Regions from separate parts of the Pseudoalteromonas sp. 19-MNA-CIBAN-0066 genome, predicted to be linked through region 2. Evidence: predicted binding sites of a transcription regulator. Region 2 holds the regulator's gene; each other region holds the start of a gene.

Region 1 (7,619 bases), on a different contig from region 2:
ACAAAGTCGTATTCTGGCAGCTTGTCTGCTGCTTGCTCTGAGTTTAACGCAGTTAATTTTTCGTTGTCATCAACTTTAACTTGTAACTCATAGCGCTTGCCAATTTCTAGCGTGTTTTCACTATTGTCTTTGGATGCAGTGGCTTTTTCAGAAGGGAGAAAAGCTAAGCCAGCAATAGCAGAAACTAAGCCTAAAATAAGCAATTTGTGTTTTTTGGGGAGCGTGTGAACCACGTGAACCATAACGTGCCTTTTTCTGCTGTCAAGAAAATTAATAGATTATCTTGCAGGATATAACGAATAATGTACGAATACTAGTATTTTGTAGATTTAAACTAATGCTAAATTAAGCTAAAATCACAGGGCTTATAGGCATCTTAGTATTAAAGCAGCTTATGATCTAGGTGTTTTATTAATCTAGAACTAGGGCTAAACCGCGGTATTTTTGAGCAAAATAATAAAACAATGATGCATCATCACGTTAGTAATTTAAAAACCAAAGCTGCAGCTGTTTGTGCTGTTTTTAAAGTGTTGCAAACAGTTATCTTTACTCGTTTATGCAACTTATGCCGCTTTGCCTTATTTAGTGACGCTATCGTTTAAAAAGTTGTTTTAATTAGGTAATAATTTGCTATCTTAGTTACATAGGTTTATTGACTCTAAAAGTGCTACTTATCTAGTAATAAGCCGCGAGCATATTAATAATTAACCCCTTCGTTAACAGAATTTTTTGGAGTAACACACAGTGGATTTACAAACCGCTCTTGCAGAGATAAAACGCGGTACAGAAGAGATATTAATTGAAGATGAGTTAGTTGAAAAATTAAAATCTGGAAAAAAACTAAAAATTAAAGCGGGCTTTGATCCAACCGCGCCTGATTTACACTTAGGTCACACGGTACTTATTAATAAAATGAAAACCTTTCAGGACTTAGGTCATGAGGTTGTATTTTTAATTGGTGACTTTACCGGTATGATTGGCGACCCAACAGGTAAAAACGTAACGCGTAAGCCGCTTACTCGCGAAGACGTGCTTGCTAATGCTGAGACTTATAAAGAGCAAGTATTTAAAATTCTTGATCCGGCAAAAACCACGGTCGCATTTAATTCTACCTGGATGGAAAATTTAGGCGCAGCTGGAATGATCAAACTTGCAGCACGCCAAACCGTTGCGCGTATGTTAGAGCGTGATGATTTTAAAAAGCGTTACGCTAGTGGCCAGTCTATTGCTATTCATGAGTTTCTATATCCGTTAGTACAAGGTTGGGACTCGGTTGCACTTGAGGCTGATGTAGAGCTCGGTGGTACTGATCAGCGCTTTAACCTGCTAATGGGTCGTGAGCTACAAAAAGACGAAGGCCAAAAACCACAAACAGTAATAATGACGCCGTTATTAGAGGGCACCGATGGGGTGCAAAAAATGTCTAAATCGTTGGGTAACTATATAGGTATTACCGATGCGCCTAACGATATGTTTGGTAAAATAATGTCGATTAGTGATGTGCTAATGTGGCGTTACTACGACTTATTAAGCGGGCTGTCGATTGCTGGTATTAACGCGCAAAAAGAGCGTGTAGAGCAAGGTACAAATCCTCGTGATATTAAAATTGAGTTAGCAAAAGAGCTTATTGCGCGCTTTCATAGTGAAGCCGATGCACAAGCAGCTCATGATGACTTTATTCAGCGCTTTCAGAAAAAAGCTCTGCCGGATGAAATACCTGAACTAACAGTAACCATTGAGCAAGACAGTATTTTAATTGCTAACTTGCTTAAAGAAGCTAACTTAGTTGCTAGTACATCAGAAGCAATGCGCATGATTAAGCAAGGTGCAGTTAAGCTCAACGGCGAAGATAAAATTACAGACACTAAACTTGAAATAGCAAAAGGCAGTACGGCTATTTACCAAGTAGGTAAGCGTAAGTTTGCAAATATTACTGTAGCGTAAAGCTAAACGGTAAAACGCTAAAAACCAGCCACGGCTGGTTTTTTTGTGCTTATATTTTTTGTATTTTTAATAATAGGTGTGTAACTCGCCCTTAGCTAAATGTTTTTAAGTATTTCTATGCAAACAACGACCAGTAACCAAAATACCCGCGCTTGATTTAGTCTATTAATAGTAACCGGCACGTCCTCAGCAATAGGGAGGCGTTCGGTACCAATACGCATTTTGTTAAAACGTTCGCCAAAATACACTGCAGGCCCGCCTAGTTGTACGCCTAATGATGCAGAGCAAGTGCTTAAAAGCCACCCAGTATTAGTTTGATAAAAGTGCCTGCCATAATGCTTTATATAATGCATGCTTAGCTTGCTCGCTTTACTGGCTGCAATAGTCAGTGCCAATAAGCGCATAGGAATAAATTCAATAATAAACAAGGTAATTTTAAGCGGCTTTAAAAAAGGGCTGTTGGGTTTAATGTTACTGCGCCATGCCTGCTCAATTAAAGTAAGTAATCGATAGGCAAGCGCTGCAATAGGGCCAAGTACTAAAAAAACAAATATCACCACAAAGTAATATCTTGCAGTACGTAATATTAGGCTCTCTATTAAGGCTTTAATTATGCCTGCACCAGAGAGTTTAATAACATCTCGGGCTACTAATGGCTTTAATAGCTCACGGGCGGCAGATTTTTGGTTTTGTTTGGTAAGCTTAGCAATACGTAGTGCTTTTTTATCAATAGCTTTACTCTCAAGGCATAAATATAAAATAAGCCCGGCGAGTAATTCAGGGTAAAATGCAAATTCCAGTAGTAATACAATAATAATAAGTACCACACTTAAAATAAGTGTACTGGCAAGGGCTGCGGCTAAATATTGATAGCTATTGGGTTCTGCTGCTTTATAAATACGCTTACCAATAGCGCTAAAAATAGCCGTTAAAGCGGTGTTAGGATGATACCAACTAACAAGTGGTAAAAAGCGCTCAGCAAGGAGCGCCATTATAAATACAATAAAGTCCAAGTGATTTTGAACCATATTGCTGAGCATTTACAGTGAAACTGCCGTTAGCTTTTCAAGTAACGCCACTACCATTTTAGACGAATTGATTGATGCTGTTTCTAGGTATTCTTCAAACGACTGCGGCGACTCTTTGCCGGCAATATCTGACATCGAGCGAATAACCACAAACGGTGTATTAAGTGTATGACAGGTTTGCGCAATTGATGCCCCTTCCATTTCTACTGCAAGCATTGTAGGAAAGTCGCTACGGGCTTTTTCAATACGTATTGGGTCACACATAAATATGTCGCCGGTACAAATTAAACCAACTAAGGTTTTTACGTCACTAATTTGCGCAATAGTTTGCTCTGCGGCAGCCACTAATTTAGGGTGTGCTGCAAAACCTGCTGGCATTTGTGGTACTTGACCTATTTCGTAACCAAAGGCAGTTACATCAACATCATGATGACGAACTTCTGACGAAATAACTACATCGCCCACATTTAATGACGGATCAAAGCCGCCGGCAGAGCCGGTGTTAATTACGCAATCAGGGGCGAAGTTGTCAATAAGTAATGTAGTTGCAATAGTTGATGCTACTTTACCAATACCAGATTGAACCAATGTTACTGTGTTACCTGCTAATTCACCGGTATAAAAAGTAAAACCAGCTTTAGTTAAAGTTTGTGGATTTTGCATTGCTTCGCGCAAAATTTTAACTTCTGGCTCCATTGCGCCAATAATACCAACATTCATAGTGTTAAGTTCCTGAGTTTGAATGCGCTGATTATACGTGAAGTTAGCGCTAAAAAACAAAAAAGCGAGCAGTTTTACTTTGCTCGCTTTTTATTATGTTATTTACGTTAAATTTCGGCTAGTGCTGTAGAGTGCGCTTTAGCTTGAGAAGGTGATAGTACCGCTGGTTTTTGAACTCGGGTACGAATAGGGCGAGCTGTTTGCGTAGCCGCAGGTTTGCCGAGTTTAAACATAATAGCGTCGCGTACTTCACTTGGGCGATAGCCTGATTTTACTTTCATACGAATATGCGGGATGCCAGCGGCCTCTAATGCGCCATTAACAAACCAGTCGCGTTGTGCTTTATGGCCATCTTTATTGGCATTGTTTACTAAGTCTACGGCTGCCACTATGGTCATTTTTTCTTTATCGACTAGCACAAAATCAAGCTGTTTATTTTTAGCTTTAGCCATTGCTGCACGCTTAGACTTTGCCGATAAACCTTGTTTGCAATCAATCACGTCGATTAGTTTTACACGACTAACAATTTTATACTGATCGCCCACTGCGCGTTCTAATAAATTTAAAAAAGCACTTTCTACTTGAGTAAATACATTTTGCTTGCGGGTAAAAGGATAAGGGTTTCCGCCATCATCGTTAAACTTTGACGCAACAACAGAGGCCCCAACAACTAATACTAAAATTGATAATAAAGCGAATTCCATACGGTAACTCCATAACAACAAATTGACACTGCTTAAGTAAAGCAATTAACGTGCCTAAATTAGTTGGTTAAGTAGTATGTTTCCGTATGGATATTGAATACTGCAAAATAAGAACTTAAGCTCTATAACCGCCAGCAACGCCTTTAACTGCAATAGCGAGTGCGTCGTGCGCATGCAGCGATTCGTAATGATTTATTTGTAACCAGTAATCACAGTATTGCTGTGTTTCTAGTAGCGCTTTAATTTTACGAGCAGCATCTTCACAAAACATTAAATTTTGACCATTTAGGCGGGCAAACTCTTGTTCATCTTCACGTTTCACTGCCGCTTGTACTGGCGTTTTTAATTCATCTTCAATCGTGTTAATTAAATTAACTACGTCAAATTGAGTAATATTACTGTCGAGCTTTACTTTTACATTAGCAATTGAGCGCTGCGAGTGTGGGGTGGCTACAATACCTTGCGTAGTACCTAGCCATTCTAGTGCTTCTTTTTGACTGAGGGTTTCTTGACTGAATTTTTCGGCAAATGCATTTTGTATCAGCTGACGCGCAAGTGCCGCTGAACATGGGCAAGTTGATGAATAGGTTACATCAACACTTAGCTCGTAATTAATAACACCTTGTTCAATTGTGCTGGTTAATATAACGGGGTAACTTTTCCAGCCAGCCTTGCCGCTTAATAACGATTTACGGCGCAGTGGTAATTCAAACTTAAATTCTATAAGTGCTTTATCACTTAAGCCTTCGTGGCTACTAATAAAAAAATCGAGCGCTTGAGCTAATGTTTGAGGATTAACTTGCTGCTCAGTAGAGAGCGTGTCGAGCGCTAAAAATAAGCGCGACATATGAATGCCTTTTGCATCTTCTTTGTGTAAGTTTACAAAAGCGCGGGCTTTAGCATTAACAGTAACTGGCGTTATGCCATGCGACTCAAAAATAAATGGCAGTTCAATTTCACCCATTCCCACCCAGTCTAATGTACCAGTTTGTAAGGCGGGAGCCGTGTTAGCTATATCGGGCATATTAGTTTGCATGGTGTGTTACTCGTTATTAGCAATAATAAAGCGCCGCATTTTACACTAAATAATTTATTGCTGGAATGATGAGTTGTAGCCAGCTAATGATTCAAACAATAAATATTAGAGTTTTTATCGCACAACCTGAAAATAGCTGATAGAAAATGCTAAAATTAACCATAACATGCAATTTAAACCTTTTTGTAATTAAGCTAAGAGACACACTGATATATGACCGATTCCTCTTTGAGCCCTTGGGCTCGAGTTCTTTCTAGTTTAATAACTCGGTTTGGTGAGTTTAAAACTGCAGCCATTTGCTATGCTTTGTTATTGGCAGTTTCGCTTGTTTTATCAAGTATGTTTTATTATGTTGCCGTTGGAGAAGTTAATCTTGTTGATATATTAGCAGTGGTATTTTTTACCTCTGTGGTATCGCCTCTGGTTATAAGCGTGCTAATAAATTCAATCAGGCAACTAGATGCCTCCTATGCATATTTAGACAGTGCGACAAAACAAGAAAAGCTACTCAATCAAACATTAAAAGATAATATAAATCGCTTAAATGTAGAAATTGATGAGCGTAAAATGGCGTTTCATGCCAAGCACCGGGCAATAGAAGAGCTAAGAAAAGAAATTGCTGAGCGTAAAAAAACACAACAAGAGCTTGCCCAGCAAAGTATGCTACAGCGCTCAATAGTAGACTCCTCCCCCGATTTATTTTATTACCGCGACAACAACGGTGTGTTTGCTGGCTGTAATAAAATGTTTGAAGAAGTAATGGGTAAAACCAGTGACGAATTAATCGGTAAGAGTGCTGAACAAATATTTCCTAATCAATTTTTATCTGAAGTTTTAAAAACCGATAAACAGGTAGAGCAAACTCATCAAGCATTAACTATAGATGTTCAATACGATGTGGGCGGCGAAACGCGTTGGTTTGAATTACGTAAATTGCCGTTTATTAATGATAAAGGTAAGTACATAGGTTTACTTGCATTTGGCCGTGATATTACGAGTCGTAAAGAGGCTGCAGAAGCACTTGAAACAGCCTACAAAGATAAAGGTAAATTTATTGCCACTTTGAGCCATGAGTTGCGTACACCACTTAATGGCATTGTTGGTTTAACACGTATGTTGCTAGATACAGAGCTTAATAAACAGCAGCGTAGTTGGTGTAATACGGTGTTTTCGAGTGCCGAAACACTAGGTAATATATTTAACGACATTATAGATTTAGACAAAATAGACAGAGAGCAGTTAGATATTGCAACTAATGCTATAAACGTATCAGACTTTATTAACGATGTGGTTAACTTTGCAGGCCTAATTGCTGAACAAAAAGATCTTTCTTTTGATATTAAACGCTTAGGCATGCTAGATATTTATGCGCAACTAGATCCAACCCGACTTCGCCAAGTTGTTTGGAACTTAATAAATAATGCGGTTAAATTTACTCATAAGGGCAGTGTAACCCTCACCTGTATTCGTGAAAATCGAGATGATGGCCCTTGGCTTACCATGAAAATATCAGACACCGGAGAAGGCATACCAGCCGAACAGCTCTCTCGTATTTTTGATATGTATTATAAAGCGCCAGATCTTAAAGGCACCAATGCTATTGGTTCTGGCATTGGCTTAGCAGTAACCAAAGCCTTAGTTGATGCAATGCAGGGGATTATTTCGGTTAATAGTACCGAAGGCGAGGGGAGCTGCTTTATAGTAGAAATACCGTTAATTTTATGTAGCGCACCCACTGAGAATAGTTATGTAGGACGCAGCTTAAATATACTGTTAGTAGAAGATGTGCCGTTAAATGCCGAAATTGCGACTAACTTACTTGAACAGCGTGGTCATGAAGTTATTTGGGCTGAGACCGGCGAAGATGCATTGTCTTTTGTAGAAACTGAAGACGATTTAGATTTGATCTTACTTGATATGCAGTTACCCGATATAAACGGTGATGAAGTAGCAAGGCAAATAAGAGCCGATAGCCATTTTGATAAATTACCTATTGTAGCGCTTACCGCAAATGTGCGCAGTGCAGAGCAAGAGCTAGAGGGGATTTCAATCCAAGGAGCGCTCGCTAAGCCTATCAATACGGTAAAACTAGATAAAATATTAGCTGATTTATTTGGTATAAAACAAACAAGAAGTAATGGGCCACAATTAAAAGTAAGTGCAGCAGCGCTTGCTGACATTAATGCA
Region 2 (7,619 bases):
AGAAAATTCAACATCATTTATTCTCTCCAAGCAACTCATCTGCATATGTTTGTGCCGGGAAATGAAATGGCACAGGACCATCCGATAAGCCTTTTAAAAACTGCTGTACCAAAGGAGATTCGTGTTGACGCATTTGTTCTGGCGATCCACTGCCAATAACACCTTGATCGGCAATTATTATAACGTGATCGGCAATGCTCATGACTTCGTTCACATCATGGGTCACAATTAAAGACGATAAACCAAGCACTTCATTAAGTGATTTTATAAGCTTTACCAGTACTCCCATAGAAATAGGGTCTTGGCCTGCAAATGGTTCGTCATACATAATTAATTCAGGGTCAAGTGCTATAGAGCGGGCTAAAGCTGCACGGCGAGCCATACCACCTGACAACTCCGACGGCATTAAATCTTTAGCGCCTCGTAAACCCACAGCTTGTAACTTCATTAATACCACTAAACGAATAAGGTCTTCACTTAGCTTAGTGTGCTCTCGAATCGGAAAAGCTATATTATCGAATACCGACATGTCAGTAAATAATGCACCACTTTGAAAAAGCATACTCATTTTGGTACGCGCTTCATATAGGGCTTTACGTGACATTTTTGGAATGCTACTGCCTTCAAATAAAATATCACCAGAGTCAGGCTTTAGCTGACCGCCAATTAAACGCAACATGGTAGTTTTACCAATGCCGCTTGGCCCCATAATGGCAGTGATTTTACCTTTAGGAACACTAAAACTCATATTTTTATATATGATTCTATCGCCCCTTGAAAAGCAAACATCCTTGACTTCTACTATTGATTGCGACAAGTCGCTCTCCATAACAATATTCACTCGTATTCCTATTTTAAGGCTTTTTCGACCAAGATGGAAAAAACAATTCGTAAGATTTTGTAATGTAATTGCCAAAACAGTTATAAGGCTCGCTCAAACCACCTTAACCTTGGCTTAAACCTTTGCATAGCATACCCTAAATATTTATAAAATAAGTGATTAACCGCTCTCTTCGCCACTGTTTTATTTATACTTTCAGATTGGCTTTTGTTACTATTCGCGCAATATGTATTTTCAATAACTGGTTCAATACAATGGTTACCTCATTTGTTATTTTAATTTTTGGTCTTGCTGGCCTAGTTTGGAGCGCTGACAAGTTCGTTTATGGCGCCGCAGCACTGGCGAAAAACTTTGGTGTGCCTACTTTAATTGTAGGGTTAACCGTTGTTGCAATGGGTTCATCAGCGCCTGAAATGATGGTTTCGGCTTCTGCCGCTTTAGCCGGTAAAACCGATACTGCCATAGGCAATGCCGTTGGCTCAAACATAACCAATATTTTATTAGTACTGGGTATTACCGCTTTATTGCGCCCGTTGTCTGTTTCATCAAGCACCTTAAAACGTGAAATACCTTTGGTATTAATTATTTCGTTAGCTACTTGGTATATTTTTTCAGATAACTATTTTTCATACCCAGAAGCAATTGCCCTACTTATTGGTTTTGTTGTATTTATTTTTGGACTTATTATTATCTCCCTAAGAGCTAAAAATAATAACGATCCATTTGTAAACGAAGCCTGCGATGAAGTACCCGATAACGTTTCCACTAAAAAGGCAGTTTTTTGGCTCATTGTGGGCTTGATATTACTTCCTGTTAGTTCTCACTTTTTAGTTGGCTCAGCTGTCGATATTGCAAAATTCTTTGGCTTAAGTGACTTGGTAATTGGCTTAACTATTATTGCTATTGGCACCAGTTTACCAGAACTGGCAGCGTCTGTTGCAGGTGTGCTTAAAAATGAAGATGACCTAGCACTGGGTAATATTGTGGGCTCAAATATTTTTAATATTTTAGCCGTGTTACCACTTGCCGGTATTATCAATCCATCGATAATCGACCCTTCTATTGCTAATCGTGATGTACTGATTATGATTGCAGCAACCTTGGCACTTATTGTTATGTCATTGAACTTTAGAGGCGCTCAGCGTATCAATAGAGTAGAAGGTGGTTTACTGCTAAGCGCATTTTTGATTTACCAAGGTTACATCTTTAGTCAAATAGGGTAAGAGTTGTCTATGACCAAGCTAAGTTTTATCGAGCAAGGGCTACGTGTTCTTGATATCGAGCGCCAAGCACTTTTTGATATAAAACAATATGTAGATGATAATTTTCATCAGGCATGTCAGCTTATGTATGACTGCAGCGGCCGTATTATAATTATTGGTATGGGTAAGTCTGGGCATATTGGCCATAAAATTGCGGCAACTTTAGCAAGCACTGGTAGCCCTGCTTTTTTTGTGCACCCAGGCGAAGCCAGCCACGGCGATTTGGGCATGATCACTAAAAACGATGTCGTTATGCTTATTTCTAACTCAGGCGAAACCAGTGAAGTACTTAATATTATTCCAGTGTTAAAACGCCTTGGTGCAAAAATTATTTCCATGACAGGAAATACACAATCAACCATGGCCACACTTGCTAACGTGCATGTATGCATTAAAGTAGAAAAAGAAGCCTGCTCATTAGGCTTAGCACCAACAGCCAGTACCACGGCAACACTCGCTATGGGCGATGCAATGGCGGTAGCACTGTTAGAAGCACGCGGATTTACTGCCGATGACTTTGCACTATCGCATCCCGGTGGCAGTTTAGGGAAGCGATTACTGCTCACCTTAAAAGATGTTATGCACAGCGGTGTAAATACGCCTATTATAACTACTTCGCAAACTATTAAAGATGCGCTGATTGAAATGACAGCTAAAGGCTTAGGTATGACCGCCATAGTTGACGATAATCAGCAACTCGCTGGGTTATTTACCGATGGTGATTTACGCCGTATTTTAGAGCAACGCGTTGATATTCATACCACGTCAATAGATGCAGTAATGACTAAATCGTGTACCACGGCAACCCAAGATATGCTTGCTGCGCAAGCGCTTAATATCATGGAACATAAACGCATTAATGGCTTAATTATTATTAATGAGCATAATCAGCCTATTGGGGCACTCAATATGCAAGACCTACTTAAAGCAGGAGTATTATAAATGCAATTTGAAGAACTCTATCAAGCGCTAAGTGATGACGCTAAAGCGCGCGCAAAAAAAGTAAAACTACTTATATGCGACATTGATGGCGTATTTTCTGATGGCCGAATTTATCTTGGCAACCAAGGTGAAGAGCTAAAAGCATTTAATACAAAAGATGGCTTTGGTATTAAAGCACTTATTAACAGCGGCTTTGAAGTAGCGGTTATTACCGGCAGGCACTCGCAAATAGTACAACAACGTATGACCAGCTTAACCGTGCAGCATATTTATCAAGGTCAAGAAAACAAGCTTATTGCCTACCAAGAACTTAAAAACAAGCTTAATTTGAGCGATGAGCAAATTGCTTATATTGGTGATGATGGCCCTGATATGCCTGTTATGGAGTTAGTTGGCTTTGCAGTCGCAGTAAACGACGCGCACCCACTAATTAAACGCTTAGCACATTACACTACGCAAATGCCGGGTGGTTTTGGTGCAGTAAGAGAGCTAACCGACTTACTTATGCTTGAAAACAATAAACCATTAACTAGCCAAGGCACCAGTTCATGAATATAGCGCGCATAGTCTTAAGCGTTTTATTCATCACCTGTATGGTTTGGCTTTGGTACCCTTATTTTACTCAGGTAAATACGGTTGCTAAAGCCGACTCAGAAGTAATAGCTAAACCCGATTACACCGCCATTGAGCTAAAACAAACAGCTTTTGACGAAAACGGTGAAATTAGCCATAAAGTAACTGCGGTTAAAACGGAGCTTTACGAGCAGCTAGGATTTACCTTATTCGAAAAACCTACTTTCATATTGTACGACGACAGACAAAAAACGTGGCGTATCAATGCTGATGAAGCAACACTTTACGATGAAAGACAATTAATTTTAGAGGGTAATGTAACTGCCCAAAACTTAATTGATGGCGCAATGATAGACAAAATTACCGCCGACAATATTCAAGTAGATATAATGCTACTCACTATGCGTAGCGAACAGCCCGTTATTATAACTGGACCGAATTTAAAGATCACCGGTAAAGGCCTTGAAGCCAATTTAACAACCGAGGTGATAAAACTAATTAACCATACGCGAACACTATATTATGACCAATAACCTTGCAAAAATACTTATTATTCCATCGCTTATACTTGTATTTAATAGTAATGCGGCAGAGCAAAGTACTTCCCCATTAGCTAATCAAATTTCTATTAGTGCTGACCGCCAAGAAGGCCAACTAAAAGAAAACGTTGGTATTTTTGAGAAAAACGTCGAGATAATTCACGGTAATCGTCGTATCACCGCCGATCGTTTAGAAGTACATAAGCGCGACGAACTTGGCGATAATAAACAACTATTAATTGCCACGGGCAGCCCTGCATATTTTGAAGAAAAGCAAGCAGATGGTACTGTCATGAGCGCCAGCGCTAACGAAGTACGTTACGATGTAGCGAAACGTTTTTTAACCCTGGTAGGAGATGCAAACATTTCTCAAGCTGGGCAAAAAATTACGGCTAAAAGCATCACCTATGATATAGAGCAACAGCTTATAAGTGCTGAAAAAGATGAAAACTCAACTGATCGGGTACACACTATTTTAGTGCCTGTAGACGTAAAAAAAGAACAAAAACTCAATAAAGGTCAGCCATGAGTACATTAAAAGCAGAGCTATTAGCAAAAAGCTATAAAGGCCGTGAAGTTGTTAAAAATGTAGGACTTGAAGTAAAAGCTGGCAGCATTGTTGGTTTACTTGGCCCAAATGGCGCAGGTAAAACCACTACCTTTTACATGATTGTAGGCTTAGTACCTAGCGACAAAGGTAAAATATTAATTGATGATAACGATATTACCTTACTTCCTATGCACAGCCGTGCTCGTTTAGGCATTGGTTATTTACCACAAGAATCTTCTATTTTTAGAAAGCTCACTGTGTATCAAAATTTAATGGCTATTTTAGAAACGCGTAAGCAACTAAATAAACAAGCCAGGGAAGAAACCCTAAATAGTTTATTGGACGAATTTAGCCTGCAACATATTCGCGACAGCTTAGGTATGGCGCTATCTGGTGGTGAACGTCGCCGCGTAGAAATAGCACGTGCTTTAGCTGCAGATCCTAAATTTATATTGCTTGATGAGCCCTTTGCTGGCGTGGATCCTATTTCAGTACTCGATATTAAAAAAATTATAGAACACCTTAAAAATCGTGGTATTGGCGTACTAATTACCGACCACAATGTAAGGGAAACCCTTGATGTTTGTGAAAAAGCCTACATTGTTTCTCATGGGGAGCTAATTGCATCTGGTACTCCTGAATTTGTATTAAACGATAAAACAGTACGTGATGTTTATTTAGGCGAGCAGTTCAAACTGTAATATTTATGTTATTACTATAAGCATCTGCTAAGATTAATCATATCAATTTATAAGGATTGTTAGAGATAAATGAGGCAATCATTACAGCTGCGCATGGGCCAGCAACTTACAATGACTCCGCAACTGCAACAGGCTATTCGCTTATTGCAGCTTAGTACCTTGGATCTCCAGCAAGAAATACAAGAAGCACTTGATAGCAACCCATTACTTGAAGTTGATGAACAAGATTACACGGAAGAATCAGCAGGTAAAAACGAGCAAAAAGCAGATGACATTACTGTTAGCGCCTCTGCTGACGACACCCCAAGCGAGTATGAGCAAGATAGCGGTGAAGCACTAAATAAAGACACCATAAGCGACGACATGGCCATGGATGTATCATGGGATGAATATATGAGCGCAGCGCCTGCCTCTTCATCAGGGCCAATGCCTGAAGATGAATCTATTTATCAAGGTGCATCAACCGAAACCCTGCATGAATACTTAATGTGGCAATTACAGCTCACCCCTTTTAGCCCTACCGACGAAGCTATTGCCATAGCTATCGTTGAAGCCGTAGATGACTCTGGTATTTTAACCCTCAGTTGCGAAGACCTTTTAGCAAGCTTTAACCAAGAAACTGACGACGAACACGAAGTAGAACTAGATGAAATAGAAGCAGTGCTAAAGCGCATTCAATTATTTGATCCTGTTGGTATTGCAGCTCGCAGCTTGCAAGAATGCTTATGCATTCAATTAAATCAATTTGATAAAGACACCCCTTATATTAACGAAACAAAAATGGTGTTAACTGATCATATCGATTTACTCGCTGCTCGCGACTATCGTACGTTAATGAAAAAAACTAAGCTCAAAGAAGAAGAGCTTAAAGAAATAATGACACTTATTCATACGCTTAACCCTAAGCCTGCGGATACTATTGTCAGAGAAGAGTCTGAATACGTTATACCTGACGTGTCTGTTAAAAAAATAAAAGGCCGCTGGGTGGTAGAGCTAAACCCAGATAGCATGCCAAAAATACGTGTTAACAGCCAATATGCGGCTATGTCTCGTACAGTAAAATCCAGCGGTGACAGCCAATTTATTCGCTCGCACTTACAAGAAGCTAAATGGTTTATTAAAAGCCTAGAAAGTAGAAACGAAACACTCCTGAAAGTAACTAATTGTATTGTTAAGCAGCAACAAGCGTTTTTTGAACATGGCCCAGAAGCCATGAAACCTATGGTATTAAACGATGTTGCCGAAATAGTTGAAATGCACGAGTCGACTATTTCACGGGTCACTACGCAAAAATATATGCACACTCCACGTGGCATTTTTGAGCTTAAGTACTTTTTTTCAAGCCATGTAAGCACCGAAAATGGTGGCGAATGTTCATCAACTGCCATACGTGCCCTGATTAAAAAGTTGATAGCTGCAGAAAACTTAGCCAAACCATTGAGTGATAGCAAGATTGCAGATATATTGGCTGAGCAAGGAATTAAAGTAGCTAGACGGACAATTGCAAAATATCGCGAATCTCTGGCTATTCCCCCGTCGAATCAACGTAAAAGCTTGATTTAAGACGTACAACAAAGAGGAAAATGCTGATGCAACTAAACTTAACTGGTCGTCATGTAGACATTACAGACTCATTAAGAGACTATGTAAATAATAAATTTGCAAAGCTGCAAAGACACTCAGATCACATAACTAATGTGCATGTTATTCTCGATGTAGAAAAATTAAGTCAAAAAGTTGAAGCAACAATTTTTGTAAGTGGCGCTGAGCTATTTGCATCGACCGAACACCAAGATATGTACGCTGCCATTGACTCGTTGATTGACAAACTCGATCGTCAAGTAATTAAACACAAAGAGAAGTTTGCTCGACACTAACACTATGAAATTAAGCTCACTTATATGCCAGGACTGCAGCAAAGCTGTGGTCCTTTTTAATAGTAAAAAAAGAATTTTAGAATTCATCAGTGAACTCGCGCATAAAAAAATGCCGTATTTACCTCAGCAAGATATTCTCACTGCTTTATTGGCAAGAGAAAAGCTAGGTAGTACCGGTATTGGCCGAGGAATAGCAATTCCACATGGCCGTATGAGCGGGGCACAAGAGCCTCTTGCCTTAATTTTAATAAGCGAAACCGCTATTAATTTTGATGCAATTGATAATCGTCCAGTTGATATTTTTGTTGCGCTTATAGTGCCCGATGGCGATAAC
Region 3 (7,619 bases), on a different contig from region 2:
TTCGGTGCCGGCATTTTTTGCCTGCAGCAAAGTGCCGTCAAACGGGGCTAATATTTTATGGTTGCTTAGCTGTACCATAATACCTGGGCCTAATGTGCCAAAGCGAAAAAGTGGTTCGGGGTGTTCGTTAAGTGCTATTACTTTTCCTGAAAATGGGCTAGTAATATTAATGGCATGACGAGGTAATTTATTCTGAGCTAAATAATCTATTGTTTGCGGTTTCATAAGTCACTCAAAAATTACGTTATAGCCATCTTTTTTCAAAGCGGTAATAGCTAAATCTACGGTGTGTTTTTTTACTAATATATAATCGGTATCGACTGTACTATGCAATTGTAATGCTTTTTTTGACATTAAAAGCCCGACGAACAGCAATAACTATAAGGTTATAGTATAGATCATTAACCTTAAATTAAAGTAGTAACAGCAACTAAGCTAGTTGTGGTTACGTTAGCAAAAGTGAGGTTAATTATGTTGTCCACATTTTCTGTGGGTAACTGTGGGAATTGTGGCGTATAAGTGGCTTAACGTACTGATTATAATGTTTAAAATTATTAGTTTAGAAAAGATCCATTTAGCACTTAACAGCGTATGTATTAATATTGAGACGAAACCTGTTCAAACAAAAGGCCTTAAAGTATGAGTGATTTTTTACTCGTTTAGTGCGTTTTTATGAAAATTCCATATAAAATAATTTGTGTTACACTATCATGATAACAACCAATGTTATTGGTAGTGTTGATATTATGTATGAGGAGTCATGATGCAAAAAAGTGTGATGTCGCAAGTACAAATAGGGCGTGTGTACGCTAAAAAATGGCCAATGCGAAAAGAATTAGCTCCTTTGTTTGCTGAGTTTAAAGTAATAAAGGCGACAGAGTTGGCGATTACGGTAATGCCAATATTAGCCATGCTAACGTTATTTTTTCAGTTAAATTATCTTGGCTCTGACTTTTTACCGCAAGCAATTGCAAGTGCGCTTTTTTTTATATCGCTCCCTTTACAAGGTTTGTTATGGTTAGGAAAACGAGCGCAAACCGAGTTAGAGCCTGCTATGCAACGTTGGTATAACGAGCTTTATGCTAAAATGGTGGCTAATGGCTATCAAGCACAGCGTAGCGAAAAAAAGCCCCGTTACTTGGAGCTTGAAGAATTACTTAATGATATGTTTGATAAAATGGACAAAACGTTCACTAAAGAGCAATTTTAAGCGCCTGTTGCCTTTATATGTGCGCAACAGCTATGCTTTTATCTCTTGTGAATTGTGTAATATAAAACGATAAGGTGACATTATGTTCACCTTTTTCTTCGAGTGCTAACCAGTGCTCGGGTCTGAACTTCCACGCGAATGGTGTCATCATTATTAAGTTTTTAACGTCGCTAAAGTTTAAGGTAACTTGCTCAGTGATGAGTGTTTGCGATGTTTGTGTAAACATTGCAGGTACTTCTATTTGTGTATGTTCATTAACACTTGAGTAAATATACTCTTTTAACTCTTTTAAATGCTGAGGTCCGGGGCTTGCCACTACGAGTGTTGAACCGGGTTTAGCAAGTCTTGCTAGTTCTTGAGTAAATAATGGTGCGAATACACTGACCAATACATCGGCAAAGTAGCTTTTAAAAGGGGCTTGGCTAATGGATGCCACGCTAAAGTAACAATTGCTGTAGCGTTTTGCCGCATATTTTACCGCCGCCTTCGATATATCAACCCCGTACACAGTGGCTTGGGTATTATTAGCTAAAGCTTGGGTGTAAAACCCTTCACCACACCCTAAATCAATAATATTATTAGCTGCTATATCACTAATAATTTGGCCAAGTTCGTGCTGTAAAAAGGCATAATAGTTGCGCTCTAAAAAAGCGCGCCTAGCTTGCACCATTTCTAATGAGTCACCAGGTTGTTTTGAGTTTTTTTGCTGTACAGGCAATAAATTTACATAGCCTTCTTTTGCAAAGTCAAAACTATGGTTGTTTTCACAGCGAAGCATATTAGCTGTTTTTATTAGTAAGTTGCTACACAGTGGGCAGCTATATTCAAGACTCATGAGCCTAGGTAGTCCTTATCGTAAAAAGTTTTTACCCAATGTGGGCGATAAGTGATCATAATTGTAATAGCCATACCGTTTAACATGGCTTCTGGCAGCCAAATAATAGCGCTTAAGTAAACGTAATTATCTGCTAATTGTTGCCAGCTATATTGACCAATAGCAAGATAAAATAATGCCCCTAAAGCTATTTTTATACAGGCGATAAACCCAGCCGTAATAAACGCACATACAAATATATAAACAAAAAAGTGGCGCGGTAAATACTGATAACTAACAATAAAAGCCAAGTAGCTCAATAAAATAGGAATAAATGCGCCAATAAGCAATTGCACTGGCAGTAACTCAAACTCAATTAAACCAAATGCGGCTAATAGCGCCGTTGCCAGAACACTACTTAAAATAGTTAAACGCCAACCGAGTATAAGTGTAGCTGCAGTAATACCTAAAATATGTAAATCAAGGCCCGTTAAAATACCAGCTTTAATGCGCCATAAAACAGCAAACACCAACGCACATGCAAGTACTCCTGTTTGGCGTATGGGTACATTGTAGAGTGCTTTATAGGTCGCTTTATCAATACTAAATAAGCTTATAGCGATTACAAGGGCCCAAAGTAGCCCTTGCATTGGGAGGCTAAGCATAGGGTTATTTAAATTCAGACCAAATAGGGGCATGATCCGATGGCTTTTCGATGCCACGTAATTCGTAATCTATACCTGTGTCTATACAACGCGCGGCTAGCTCATGTGTTGCAAGTACAACATCAATTCGTAGGCCACGGTTATCTAAAAACCCTTTTGAGCGGTAGTCAAACCACGAGTATTGATCGCTGGTTTCTGGGTTTTGCTCTCTAAAGGTGTCTTTAAAGCCCCAATTAAGTAATGTTGCCAGCCATTCACGCTCTATCGGTTGAAAAGAACATTTACCGGTTTTTAACCAACGTTTAGCATTTACTTCGCCAATACCTATATCTAGGTTGGTAGGTGAAATATTAATATCGCCCATTACAATCACGTCTTCATCAGGGGTATGATTTGTTTGCAGGTGGGTCATTAAATCTTTATAAAACTGACGTTTATACGGGAACTTGGTTTCGTGATTAATGTTTTCACCTTGCGGGAAATAACCATTCATTACCGTTAAATCACGGCCATTGTCTTGCTCTACGGTAACACTGATCATGCGTTTTTGTGATTCTTCAGTATCAGTGGCAAAGCCTTTAAATACCGATTTAGGTTCTTTTTTGCATAACATAGCTACGCCGTAATGGGCTTTTTGGCCATGATAATAAACGTGATATCCCATTTTTTGTACATCTTCTAGTGGGAATGCCTCGTCATGAACTTTAATTTCTTGTAGGCCAATAATATCGGGTTGATGTTTGTCGATAATAGCTTGTAATTGATGAAGACGCGCACGCAGACCATTGATATTGAAAGAAATCACTTTCATAGCATATACCTTAAAATTGGTTCTATATAATGCGTTAAATTATATCAGTAAATACACTTACATAACACGCCCGAAACAAGGAAGTTATTGGCTGAACTTTTAAGTGTAAAAACACTCGCTGTAATGTCCGGTATTACACCAATATTTTGTGCAAAAATTACAAGGCATGAAGCAAAGCTTTCATTACTATAATGCGCTACGTTAGTTTTTTTATTTATGCTTTTGTTGTAACCAATTGATTTTAAGGGGTTAGTGTTTTTGGCATTTAACTTGTATTAGTTAAAGTGACATTAATTAACTACAAGGATACGTCTTATGAAAAAGTTAACATTAGCCTCTACTATTTTAGCAACGTTAAGCTTAGCAGCTTGTGCGTCTAACCAAGGGTTAGACAAAATTGATAGTGACTTTGCAAGTTTAGATAACGATAGTGATGGTTTTATTTCGAAAGTTGAAGCCGATGACGATAATATTTGGCAACACTTTTCAAATATTGATACAAATATGGATAATCAAATAAGTCGCAATGAATTTAATGCGTACATGCAATTAAATACCGGAAAAGTTGCCACAGACAGTGAAGTAAGCGAATCAGCATTTAAAGCGGATATTACTAAATTTGATAAAATACAAAGCAGTTTCTCGAGTTTAGATAACGATAAAAGTGGCTATATTTCGGTTGAAGAAGCAGACGATGATGATATTTCAAATCACTTTGGCTATATGGATGTAAATAAAGACAAGCGTGTTAGCAAACGTGAATTTGTAACTTACATAAAAAAATATGGCAATACAGTCGCTGAAGACGACGCACTTAAAAGCGCCAATAACAGCTAAGCACACCATTTTAAAGTGTGAGGAAGGAGCCAGTGCTGTGCACTGGCTTTTTTTGTGGCTTTGATTTACTAAATTGCTCGATATGTTTTCCTACTTTGCTGTAGTTCTGGCATAATAGTTGGCTGTGTGTGTTTATTAGTTTAAGAGCGTTTATGGTGGGTCGGCGAGTTAGTGATGAGCAATTAATTGAGATCATTGAAGCGGCGATTTTTGTTGCTGACAAACCATTAAGTAAACGTCATCTAAAGGATGTTGTTTTAGCCGATTTAGCAATATCTATGGTGCGTATAAACGATGCAATAATAGCAATACAAACACATTTTCAGACCCGTGGTATTCGTTTGGTAGAAGTAGGCAGTGGTTATCGTTTTCAGGCATGTAGTAGCTTAAGCCCTTGGCTAAGTAATTTATGGCAAGAACGCGCGCCCAAATATTCGCGTGCTTTGCTCGAAACATTATCGCTAATTGCTTATAGGCAGCCAATTACACGCGCCGAAATTGAACAAGTGCGTGGTGTTACTACGGGGTCAAATATTATTAAAACACTACTCGAAAGAGAGTGGGTTAAAGTGGTAGGCCACAAAGAAGTGCCGGGTAAGCCGGCGCTATATGCGACTACTAAACAATTTTTAGATTATTTTTCGATAACAGGTTTAGATAATTTACCTGCCTTGCCAGAGCAACAGCAAAGTAAAATTAACCAGTTATTAAGTGATCCTTCTGTGAGAGAACCATCCGAATGAGTGTTATACAAGGTGAAAAGTTACAAAAAGTCCTAGCCCGTGCTGGCGTAGGCTCACGCCGTGAAATGGAAAAATACATTGATGCAAACCGCGTTAGCGTTAACGGCAAAGTGGCTAAATTAGGCGATCGTGTTGAAGAAACAGATTCAATTCGCGTTGATGGCCATACAGTAAAAATTGAAGAAAAAGCGGATAGAATTTGTCGCGTAATTATGTATAACAAGCCTGAAGGTGAGTTAAGCACGCGTAAAGATCCTGAAGGTCGTCGTACTGTATTTGACCGACTCCCTCGTATTGATGGCGAGCGCTGGATTGCGGTTGGCCGATTAGATATTAATACCGCAGGCTTGATGCTATTTACTAACGATGGTGAATTAGCAAACCGACTCATGCACCCAAGTTACGAAGTTGAACGTGAATACTCAGCCCGTGTATTTGGTGAAGTAACCAAAGAAACCATTAAAAATTTAACCCGTGGTGTTGAACTTGAAGATGGCCCAGCAAAGTTTCTAACGGTTAATCCTATGGGCGGCGAAGGTATAAACCGTTGGTACAATGTAACGCTTAATGAAGGACGTAACCGAGAAGTTCGTCGTTTATGGCAATCACAAGAGGTGGAAGTTTCTCGCCTGATCCGTATTCGTTACGGTAAGTTAGAGCTGGATAAGCGCGTACCACAAGGTGGTTGGATTGAATACGATTTAGACACAGTAAACTATTTACGTAAAACAGTTAAGTTAGGGCGTGAAACACAAACTAAGCTTTCTGTAATGCCTGAAAAACGCAAAGATAAGCGTGCAAAAATAAACCAAATACGTAAAGCAGTTAAAAAGCATAATCAACGTGTTAAACCAACAAAACGTAAATAGCTTATTATTTAGAAATTAAAAAAGCCGCTCAAAATTTTGAGCGGCTTTTTTGTATCTACATTAGAGTAATAGCTATTTTTTTACTTGAGCGTCAAGCGACTCGCCATTCACATTACTCGAATCATCACTCATTAAATATAAGTAAGTAGGCATTAAGTCTTCAGGTGTTGCAAGTTTATCTCGGTCTTCACCAGGATAAGCACTAGCGCGCATTGAAGTGCGTGTAGCACCAGGGTTAATACAATTAATACGTATATTGGTTTTACCTACTTCACATGCCCATGTTTGCATCATGCCCTCTACAGCAAATTTCGAAATAGCATAAGGCCCCCAAAATTCGCGACCTTTACGGCCCACGCCAGATGATGTAAATACTACAGATGCATTTTTAGATTTGCGCAGTACAGGAAACAGCGCTTTAGTGATCATAGCTTGCGCGGTGACATTAACCTTCATTATGTTTTCAAAGGTTGACGAGCAAAAGTGCTCAAGTGGCCCTAACGTGCCTAAAATGCCCGCGTTATTTAATAAGCCATCAAGGCAGCCAAATTGAGACTCTATCGTGGCAGCCAGATCGCGGTAGTTTTGCTTAGTTGCGCCTTTTAAATCCATAGGGACTATTGCCGGTTGTGGATAACCTGCTTTAACAATCTCATCATAAACACATTCTAGTTTATTAGTTGTTTTGCCTAATAAAATAACAATTGCGCCGTATTTAGCGTATGTAATTGCAGCTACTCGGCCAATTCCATCACCTGCGCCGGTGATTAAAATAACTTTATCTTTAAGTGCATTTTCAGCAGCTTGATAGGTGTTCATAAATGTACCCATGGATGAATTTTTTTTGATTTTAACATAGCAAAACATTAAGTAATCGAATTTATTGTAAATTTAGGTGGCGAAAGTAGAAAGTTTACGTTAAGTTTAACTGGTCTAATGTCTCATTAATAAACTGATTACATTGTTTTAACTTAATATACTTAATAAACACACTATAAAAATAAGATATGTGCGGAGCCAACAATATGAAAAAAATGCTACTCTCACTCTCGGTTACAGCTGCTCTTGCAGGTTGTGGCGGCGGAGAAACGCTAGAAGATGTTAAAAACGATTCGGTTACAGTTATCCCAAAGGCGACGGTAAAGTTTGATCCCGCTAATGGGGTTATATCTGTACCCAATGATTTATTAATGAGCGGTACCCAAGATGGTACTTTAAATATTCCTGGGGAGTTAAATGACGCTAATGTGTCAATTCCTCGTGCTGCTTATGCTAACCCTCAACTTGCACTAGGTGCGCTTGATGGCTGGTCTACTCAAGTTCCTTTTAAAATAGATTTAACTTTCCCACCAAATGTAAGCCTAGATGCCACCTCTGCAGGTACACCAGGTTCAGTACGTATTTTTGAAGTAATAATGGGAGCAAGTTTAACAGATGAACAATGCTCACAAGCACCTGCAGGTGCTGCCTGTAAATTAGTAGGTGAACTACAATTTGGTGTGGACTTTATCACCCAAGCATCTGGTGATGCGGTGGCGGTTATTCCACTTAAGCCATTTAAAGCCGGCAGCTCTTATATTAATGTATTAACCACAGAGCTTAAAGACTCACAAGGGCGTGCTATTGAGCCGTCATCTACTTACGCTACAGTAAAACAAGAAGCGCCATTA
Region 4 (7,619 bases), on a different contig from region 2:
ATATCGGCTTTTACGCCAAAAAACTGCTCTTTTTGCTCAGCTTTAGAGAGTAATTTACCGTCTTTATCTTCAACTACGCGAGAGTAGCCGGTGTTTACCGGATTTACATATACAATATCGGCAATGTCGAGCACTGAGTAAGGGTTGTCTTTAACCCCATATGGTTGAATAGGGTAGCCTTCATCATCAATTTTTAATACGCGAGGGCCAGTATAAGCAAGGTGCATCCAAACCGATGCCGAGCCAGGGCCGCCATTAAACGAAATAAGCAAAGGGCGCTTTGCTCTGTCATCTACCTTATCGCGGGTGTAGTAAGTATATTGCAAGGTTGCTATAGCATCGCCTTTGTCATCCCAAACAGGTTGCGTACCGGTTGCAACCGTATATGAAAAGCGCTGATTATTAATTTTTGCTTTGTGCTCAGTAACCACTTTGCTGTCGATATCAATACGACGCTGGTTATTATCGGCAAAGGAGGCACTACTAAGTGTTAAGGCAATGGCGGCAATAGGTAAAAAAATACTTTGGCTAAACTTCATGAATGACCCTTTTTTATTGTTAATGTTCTATTAAAAGAAATATTCAGTAAAAAAACAAAAGTATTGAGACTAGTTGCCGATAATAGTGGTTGAGTAAATAGAATGTGTAAAAACTTAGCTTTTAACGCCTTGTATCGCTCTTTATTCCGATCGTAATGAAAGTAATGTATATTCGCATTTATTTATAAGTAACAGCTTAAATAAGTGAGATTTACTTTAAAAAATAGTGGCAAACCGACAGGGTGTGTAATTTGCTTTTTAATAAATTTAAAATCTCATTAAAGGCTTTAAATTTATGATGAACACATGGTTATAAAACAAGTAATCAAATTAGAAGTAAAGAGAAGCCCTATGCAAAGACTGTTGATAGTTGAAGATAGTAAAGTAGTACAACAAGTCCTTCGCCATATATCTGCACAGTATCTTGATGTTGCCATTGATTTTGCTTGGTCTTTATCTGAGTGTAAAGAGTTTGTAAGTAAGCACAGCTATACATTAGCCTTAGTTGATTTAACGCTCCCCGACGCACCAAATGGTGAGGTGGCCAAATATACCTTATTAAAAGGTATTCCTACTGTGGTGCTTACTTCTAAGATGGATGAGTACAAGCGCCTGCAAATGTTAGAATTAGGCGTAATTGATTATGTGATAAAAGATAACCGTGACTCATATAATTACGCTATAAAATTAGTTGCACAGCTGTTGCGTAACCAAGGCTGTAAAGCATTAATAGCCGACGACTCGGTTTTAAGTCGTACTTTAATGAAGCAAATGCTAGAAAAACAATTATTTGCAGTCAGTGAGGCGCACGATGGACGCCAAGCATTAGATATGCTCAAAAACGATGCTGAAATTAAATTACTCATGACAGACTATGCAATGCCAACAATGGATGGTTTTGAATTAGTTAAAGCGGTGAGAAACTTTAGAGGCCGTGATGACTTAGCAATTATTGGGTTATCAGGCGCGAGTAAGCATGGTTTATCGGCGCGATTTATTAAATATGGTGCTAATGATTTTTTAACTAAACCTTTTATGAATGAAGAGTTTCATTGTCGTGTATTGCAAACCATGGAGCAGTTATCGTTAATTGCAGACATTAAAGAAAGTGCTTTTCGAGATCATCTTACCGGGCTTTATAATCGTCGTTACTTTTATCAGTATGCTGAAAAACTACTCAAAAATAAAAATCAGAAAAATAGCTTAGTGTTACTCGATATAGATTTTTTTAAAGCAATAAACGATGAATTTGGGCATGACGGCGGCGATCAGGCACTTAAACAAGTGAGTAATTTAATCCGGACTTCATTTTCTAACAGTACAGTGGCACGTATTGGCGGTGAAGAGTTTGCAATTATATTAACGCAAGTAGAAGTTGAACAAGCCGAGAAGTGTTTAAATTTATTTATACAAAAGTTCGCAAGTTACGACTTTACTATCAGTGATAAAACCTTATCAATAACAGCAAGTATAGGCCTAGCCGAATTTCAAAATACCAGTTTAACCGCTGCTATGCGTGTTGCCGATAGAGCTTTGTATCAAGCTAAGGAGCAAGGGCGCAATTGTGTGGTTTTAAATAGTACTTTGCAGCTAGCAGAGGTTACAGCTATACGTTGAGTTAAATACACACGCACCAATCAAGTATTATATATAAAAAAACGCACCTAATTGGTGCGTTTTTTTGTTTTAAATATAAAATATTTTTATAAGTTATTGTTTTTTATTGCCATATATAAATGGCATAAAGCTTGGATTGTATTAACTAAGAAAAACAATAACGTGTCCTAAGGGGACTAAAATGAAAATGATTAGTGCAATCATAAAGCCATTTAAATTAGATGAAGTGCGTACAGCACTCGCTGATTTAGGCATAGAAGGGATGACAGTTGTTGATGTAAAAGGCTTTGGTCGACAGCGTGGTCATACCGAATTGTATCGTGGGGCTGAATACCAAGTTGATTTTATTCCTAAAATTAAACTCGAAATTGCCACTCGTACTGAAAACTGCCAACGCGTAGTTGACTCAATTACGCAAGTTGCAGGCACCGGAAAAATAGGTGACGGTAAGATTTTTGTGTACGACCTAGATCAAATTGTTCGTATTCGTACGGGCGAACTTGATGAAGATGCACTTTAAGGGGGATTTATGGAAAGTACACTGATAGAACTAAAGTTTTCGCTCGACACCTTTTATTTTTTAATTTGTGGCATATTAGTAATGTGGATGGCCGCAGGGTTTGCCATGCTAGAAGCGGGTTTAGTACGCTCAAAAAACACCACCGAAATATTAACTAAAAATATCGCCTTGTATTCAATTGCATGCACCATGTTTTTACTCGTTGGTTACAATATTATGTATGTAGGGAATACCGAGGGAGGCATCATTCCTTCATTTGGTGGCTTAATTGGTACACAAGCCGCTGATGCTGATCACTCTCTAGAATCTGATTTTTTCTTTCAAGTTGTTTTTGTTGCCACGGCTATGTCTATTGTCTCGGGTGCGGTGGCTGAGCGCATGAAGTTGTGGGCATTTTTGGTGTTTACCTTGGTGTTAACTGGGCTTATATATCCTATTGAGGGTTACTGGACTTGGGGCTCTGGATTTTTATCGGCAATGGGTTTTGTTGACTTCGCGGGCTCAGCAATAGTGCATGCAACCGGCGCATCAGCGGCATTAGCTGGCGTATTATTACTGGGTGCACGTAAAGGAAAATATGGTAAAAATGGCGAAATATACCCAATTCCGGGGTCAAACTTGCCTTTGGCAACGTTAGGTACGTTTATTTTATGGATGGGCTGGTTTGGTTTTAACGGCGGCTCGCAGCTACTTATATCAGATGCAGAAAACGCGACTGCTGTAGGAAAGATTTTATTAAACACCAATGCTGCTGCTGCAATGGGGGCTGTTTCAGCACTATTTGTTTGTAAAGCATTATGGGGTAAAGCCGATTTAACTATGGTATTAAATGGCGCGTTAGCTGGGCTGGTTGTGATTACCGCCGATCCGCTTTCACCTTCACCATTGATGGCGTGTTTATTAGGGTTATTAGGCGGCTCATTAGTGGTATTTAGTATTGTTATACTTGATAAGGCAAAAATAGACGACCCAGTTGGCGCTATTTCTGTGCATGGCGTATGTGGAGTACTTGGTATTATGCTAGTACCTGTGACAAACGCCGAGGCAAACTTGGTAACTCAGTTAATAGGCTTGTTGTGTATTATTGGTTTTGTGTTTATTTCTTCGCTGCTGGTGTGGGCAATCTTAAAGCATACTATGGGCATTAGGGTTACCGAAGAAGAAGAGCTAAACGGTATGGATCAACACGATTGTGGCATTGACGCCTACCCAGAATTTGTATCGGTTCGTAGTAATTAAATTTAAGTTATTGTGTGTTGTCCAAAGCGCTACTTAGGTAGCGCTTTTTTATTTCAGGGGAGGTTAACTTTAGTGCTGCTAAGATGGGTTGTTAATTTACCTTATAATGGTGAACTAGTAGGTGACTATGCTAAGCTCACGTCCGTAAAATAAACCTTGGAATAAATTACATTTAAATGGCTGATAACAAAAAAACACCGACAGGTAAAACCCCCACAAAGCGCAGCGCTAAACCCTCTAAAAGTACACCGCGTAACGGCGCTAAAAAAAGTACAAAAAACAAATCATCAGTTGCTCAGCGATCTTTACTCAATAAACTATGGTCTATTTTTTGGAAACTTAGTTTAGCGACATTTATTGCTATGGCGCTTTATTTTATTTACCTCGATGCAAAAATAACTCGTCAATTTGAAGGTAATAAATGGCAGCTTCCTGCGCAAGTTTATGCACGCTCGATGGCGTTTTACCCCGGGCAGTTCTTATCAAGCCAAGAGGTTATTTGGGAGTTAGAGCGGCTAAACTACTCAGCCGTTAATAGGTTAAGTCGTACAGGGCAATATGTTAAAACCGCCAACAGCATTAAAATATATCGTCGCGATTTTGAATTTTATGACGCGCTAGAACAAGCGCATATAATTGAACTGCGTTTTGCTGGGCAAAAAGTGGCTAGTATTAAAGACAAGTTTGGTCGGCGTTTAAACAACGCTAGGCTGGAGCCGGTGCAAATAGCGCGTATAGGTAACGACTCTAAACAAGACCGTGAATTTGTACCGCTGGATAAATTTCCGGCAATGCTAAAAGACACGCTTTTAGTGGTTGAAGATCGTAATTTTTATCAGCACCACGGCGTATCGGTATTTTCTATTTTACGTGCGTTGTACAGTAATATTCGTGCTGGGCGAACAGTTCAGGGCGGCAGTACGCTAACGCAACAACTGGCTAAAAATATTTACTTAACCCGAGAGCGCTCACTTACACGAAAAATAAACGAAGCGTTTATTGCGCTTATTTTAGATTACCGTTATTCAAAAGATCAAATACTTGAAGCGTATTTAAATGAAGTATATTTAGGGCAGTCTTATAACCAAGGTGTACATGGTATGGGCTTGGCTGCTGAATTTTACTTTTCTAAACCAGTAGATGAGCTAGAGTACGATCAAATAGCGCTGCTGGTGGCTATGGTAAAAGGGCCGTCTTATTACAATCCACGTCGTTACGAAGAGCGCACAATGGAACGTCGTGACTTAGTGCTGCGCTTAATGGTTGAAGACAAACTTTTGAGTACTAATGAATACCGCGCTGCATTAAAACGTCCTTTGAATATAGCGCCAATGAAAGCCAGTTTACAAAAATCGTACCCAGGTTATTTAGAACTAGTAAATCGTGAACTCAAGCAGTTATTGCCCGATCAAAATGTGTTAGATGCCGGTGTTCGTGTGTTTACCTATTTTGACTTGCAAAAACAAACGGCAATGGAAGAGTCGATTCAGGCAAGTTTGCCTTATTTAGAAAAACGCCCTAATACTCGCGCGCTTGAAGCGGCGATGATCTCAGTTAACGTAGAAAAAGGTGGCGTATCGGCATTAGTTTCTGGGCGCGATGTGCGTTATTCAGGCTTTAACCGAGTACTTGATACCAAACGTAATATTGGCTCATTAGTTAAGCCTGCGGTGTATTTAAGCGCGTTGCAGTTACCACATTATAACCTAGCCACTTTACTTGACGACTCACCGGTGCAAGTTACCAATGAGCAAGGTAAAGTATGGCAACCTGAAAACTACGATCGTCAATTTCGCGGAGCGATCCCGTTATACAAAGCTTTTAGTCGCAGTATAAATATACCTGCGGTAAATCTTGGCCTTGATGTAGGGGTAGATAAAGTTGCAAATACACTAAGAGGGTTAGGCGCGCAGGGAAGAATAAACGAATACCCATCGTTGTTATTGGGGGCACTTGAAATGTCTAGTTTTGAGGTAGCACAATTGTACACAACCATTGCTGCCGATGGCGAATATAGAAAGTTAACCGCTATTTCTGCGTTAACCGACTCAATAGGCAAAGTATTGTATAAGCATGAGGTGAAATCTGAGCCGCGTTTTGCTAAAGATGCCATGTACATGACAAAATACGCAATGAAACGAGTGACTAAAGATGGCACCGCAAAACGGTTAAACTTACACTTTCCGTCGATTCAACTTGCGGGTAAAACGGGCACTAGTAACGATTTACGCGATAGCTGGTTTGCGGGGTTTGATCAAAACACAGTGACCGTTGCTTGGCTAGGCCGAGATGATAACAAAAGTACCGGCTTAACCGGTAGTGTAGGGGCTTTAGAGACCTATATTCGTTATTTAAAACCGCTAAATCCCGAAGCGATAGCCGATACTCGTCCACCTTCAATTCGCTGGGCGTTTATTAACGAGCTAACGGGTAAACAAGCGCCACCAGGGTGCGGCAAAGTTATTCAGCTACCACTAAGAGCCAGTGAATTTGAACCAAGGCCGCAGTGTATTCGTTAAGCTGTTTTGAATAACTACAAGACATAAAAAAAGCCCGTTAGGGCTTTTTTTATTGGCTGAATAAAACTGATGTTTTACAGCTTAGCAAACGCGCGCTCTGCGGCTGCAATGGTATCTTTTATTTCTTGCTCGTTGTGCGCTGCACATACAAAGCCTGCTTCAAAAGCAGAGGGGGCTAAGTAAACACCTTCTTCAAGCATCAGGTGGAAAAAACGTTTAAAACGCTCTAAATCACACTCAGTAGCTTGTTTGTAAGTTGTTACTTTTTCAGCATCAGTAAAGAAAAAACCATACATGCCACCGGCGTAATTAGTGGTTAATGCAATGCCTGCTTTTTTAGCACCGGCTTCAAAGCCTTCACAAATTGCTTTACTGGTTGCTTCTAGTTTTGCATGTAATCCTGGCTCGCTTAATAACTCTAGCGATTTTAAACCTGCAGCCATGGCAATTGGGTTACCCGACAATGTACCCGCCTGATAAACTGGGCCAACCGGTGCAATATAATCCATAATTTCGGTTTTGCCGCCAAAAGCGCCAACTGGCATGCCGCCGCCAATTACTTTACCTAAACAGGTTAAGTCTGGTTTTATATTGTAGTAGGCTTGTGCGCCGCCAAGTGCAACTCGAAACCCGGTCATTACTTCGTCAAAAATAAGTACCGATTTGTATTCGTCACAAACGTCGCGCAAACCTTCTAAAAATCCCGGAACCGGTGGAATACAGTTCATGTTACCAGCAACAGGCTCAACAATAATGCATGCAATTTCGTCGGCATATTTAGCAAAAATAGCTTTCACTTCATCTAAATTATTAAACGATACAGTAAGCGTATGTTTTGCAAAATCTTCAGGAATGCCCGGCGAATTAGGCACGCCCATAGTCAATGCGCCAGAGCCCGCTTTAACTAATAATGAGTCGGCATGGCCGTGGTAACAGCCTTCAAATTTAAGTATTTTATCGCGGCCAGTAAAACCACGCGCTAAGCGAATAGCGCTCATGGTGGCTTCTGTGCCTGAGCTAACCATACGTACTTTTTCGATTGATGGTACTAGCTCTTTTACTTTTTCAGCCATTAAAATTTCGGCTTCGGTAGGCGCGCCATAACTTAGGCCGTTTTCTACCGCGTCGTGTACTGCTTGTTTAATTGCAGGGTGGTTATGGCCCATGATCATAGGGCCCCAAGAG

What was found. Region 2 encodes sigma-54, which starts transcription at its own class of promoters, with help from an activator protein. Its sites were predicted from a motif close to GTTGGCACGNNNNTNGNNT; they were not measured.
Region 1: AAEZ18_RS13825 (DUF2726 domain-containing protein) is a predicted target of sigma-54. The motif match lies at 4,436-4,454, and genes of this name have one in related genera.
Region 3: AAEZ18_RS02105 (EF-hand domain-containing protein) is a predicted target of sigma-54. The motif match lies at 3,758-3,776, and genes of this name have one in related genera.
Region 4: AAEZ18_RS08400 (P-II family nitrogen regulator) is a predicted target of sigma-54. The motif match lies at 2,275-2,293, and genes of this name have one in related genera.

Annotation. Positions count from the first base shown of each region.
Region 1 is NZ_JBEONZ010000026.1:15,964-23,582, reverse strand. It holds gene AAEZ18_RS13845 (peptidoglycan DD-metalloendopeptidase family protein) at 1-242, opposite strand, end outside; gene tyrS (tyrosine--tRNA ligase) at 745-1,944, shown strand; gene AAEZ18_RS13835 (cobalamin biosynthesis protein CobD/CbiB) at 2,040-2,984, opposite strand; gene mtnN (5'-methylthioadenosine/S-adenosylhomocysteine nucleosidase) at 2,985-3,692, opposite strand; gene AAEZ18_RS13825 (DUF2726 domain-containing protein) at 3,800-4,396, opposite strand; gene folE2 (GTP cyclohydrolase FolE2) at 4,512-5,432, opposite strand; gene arcB (aerobic respiration two-component sensor histidine kinase ArcB) at 5,646-7,619, shown strand, end outside.
Region 2 is NZ_JBEONZ010000006.1:2,977-10,595, reverse strand. It holds gene mlaE (lipid asymmetry maintenance ABC transporter permease subunit MlaE) at 1-14, opposite strand, end outside; gene AAEZ18_RS05470 (ATP-binding cassette domain-containing protein) at 14-829, opposite strand; gene AAEZ18_RS05465 (calcium/sodium antiporter) at 1,096-2,064, shown strand; gene AAEZ18_RS05460 (KpsF/GutQ family sugar-phosphate isomerase) at 2,074-3,045, shown strand; gene kdsC (3-deoxy-manno-octulosonate-8-phosphatase KdsC) at 3,046-3,597, shown strand; gene lptC (LPS export ABC transporter periplasmic protein LptC) at 3,594-4,151, shown strand; gene lptA (lipopolysaccharide transport periplasmic protein LptA) at 4,141-4,686, shown strand; gene lptB (LPS export ABC transporter ATP-binding protein) at 4,683-5,408, shown strand; gene AAEZ18_RS05435 (RNA polymerase factor sigma-54) at 5,478-6,971, shown strand; gene hpf (ribosome hibernation-promoting factor, HPF/YfiA family) at 6,998-7,285, shown strand; gene ptsN (PTS IIA-like nitrogen regulatory protein PtsN) at 7,290-7,619, shown strand, end outside.
Region 3 is NZ_JBEONZ010000002.1:133,171-140,789, forward strand. It holds gene AAEZ18_RS02080 (PTS glucose transporter subunit IIA) at 1-225, opposite strand, end outside; partial or broken gene AAEZ18_RS19905 (ACT domain-containing protein) at 229-327, opposite strand; gene yfbV (terminus macrodomain insulation protein YfbV) at 764-1,210, shown strand; gene AAEZ18_RS02090 (putative RNA methyltransferase) at 1,224-2,045, opposite strand; gene AAEZ18_RS02095 (energy-coupling factor ABC transporter permease) at 2,042-2,689, opposite strand; gene xthA (exodeoxyribonuclease III) at 2,694-3,500, opposite strand; gene AAEZ18_RS02105 (EF-hand domain-containing protein) at 3,816-4,337, shown strand; gene scpB (SMC-Scp complex subunit ScpB) at 4,490-5,080, shown strand; gene rluB (23S rRNA pseudouridine(2605) synthase RluB) at 5,077-5,949, shown strand; gene AAEZ18_RS02120 (YciK family oxidoreductase) at 6,022-6,768, opposite strand; gene AAEZ18_RS02125 (VolA/Pla-1 family phospholipase) at 6,975-7,619, shown strand, end outside.
Region 4 is NZ_JBEONZ010000010.1:80,125-87,743, forward strand. It holds gene AAEZ18_RS08390 (S10 family peptidase) at 1-539, opposite strand, end outside; gene AAEZ18_RS08395 (GGDEF domain-containing response regulator) at 891-2,156, shown strand; gene AAEZ18_RS08400 (P-II family nitrogen regulator) at 2,338-2,676, shown strand; gene AAEZ18_RS08405 (ammonium transporter AmtB) at 2,686-3,915, shown strand; gene mrcB (penicillin-binding protein 1B) at 4,092-6,434, shown strand; gene hemL (glutamate-1-semialdehyde 2,1-aminomutase) at 6,509-7,619, opposite strand, start outside.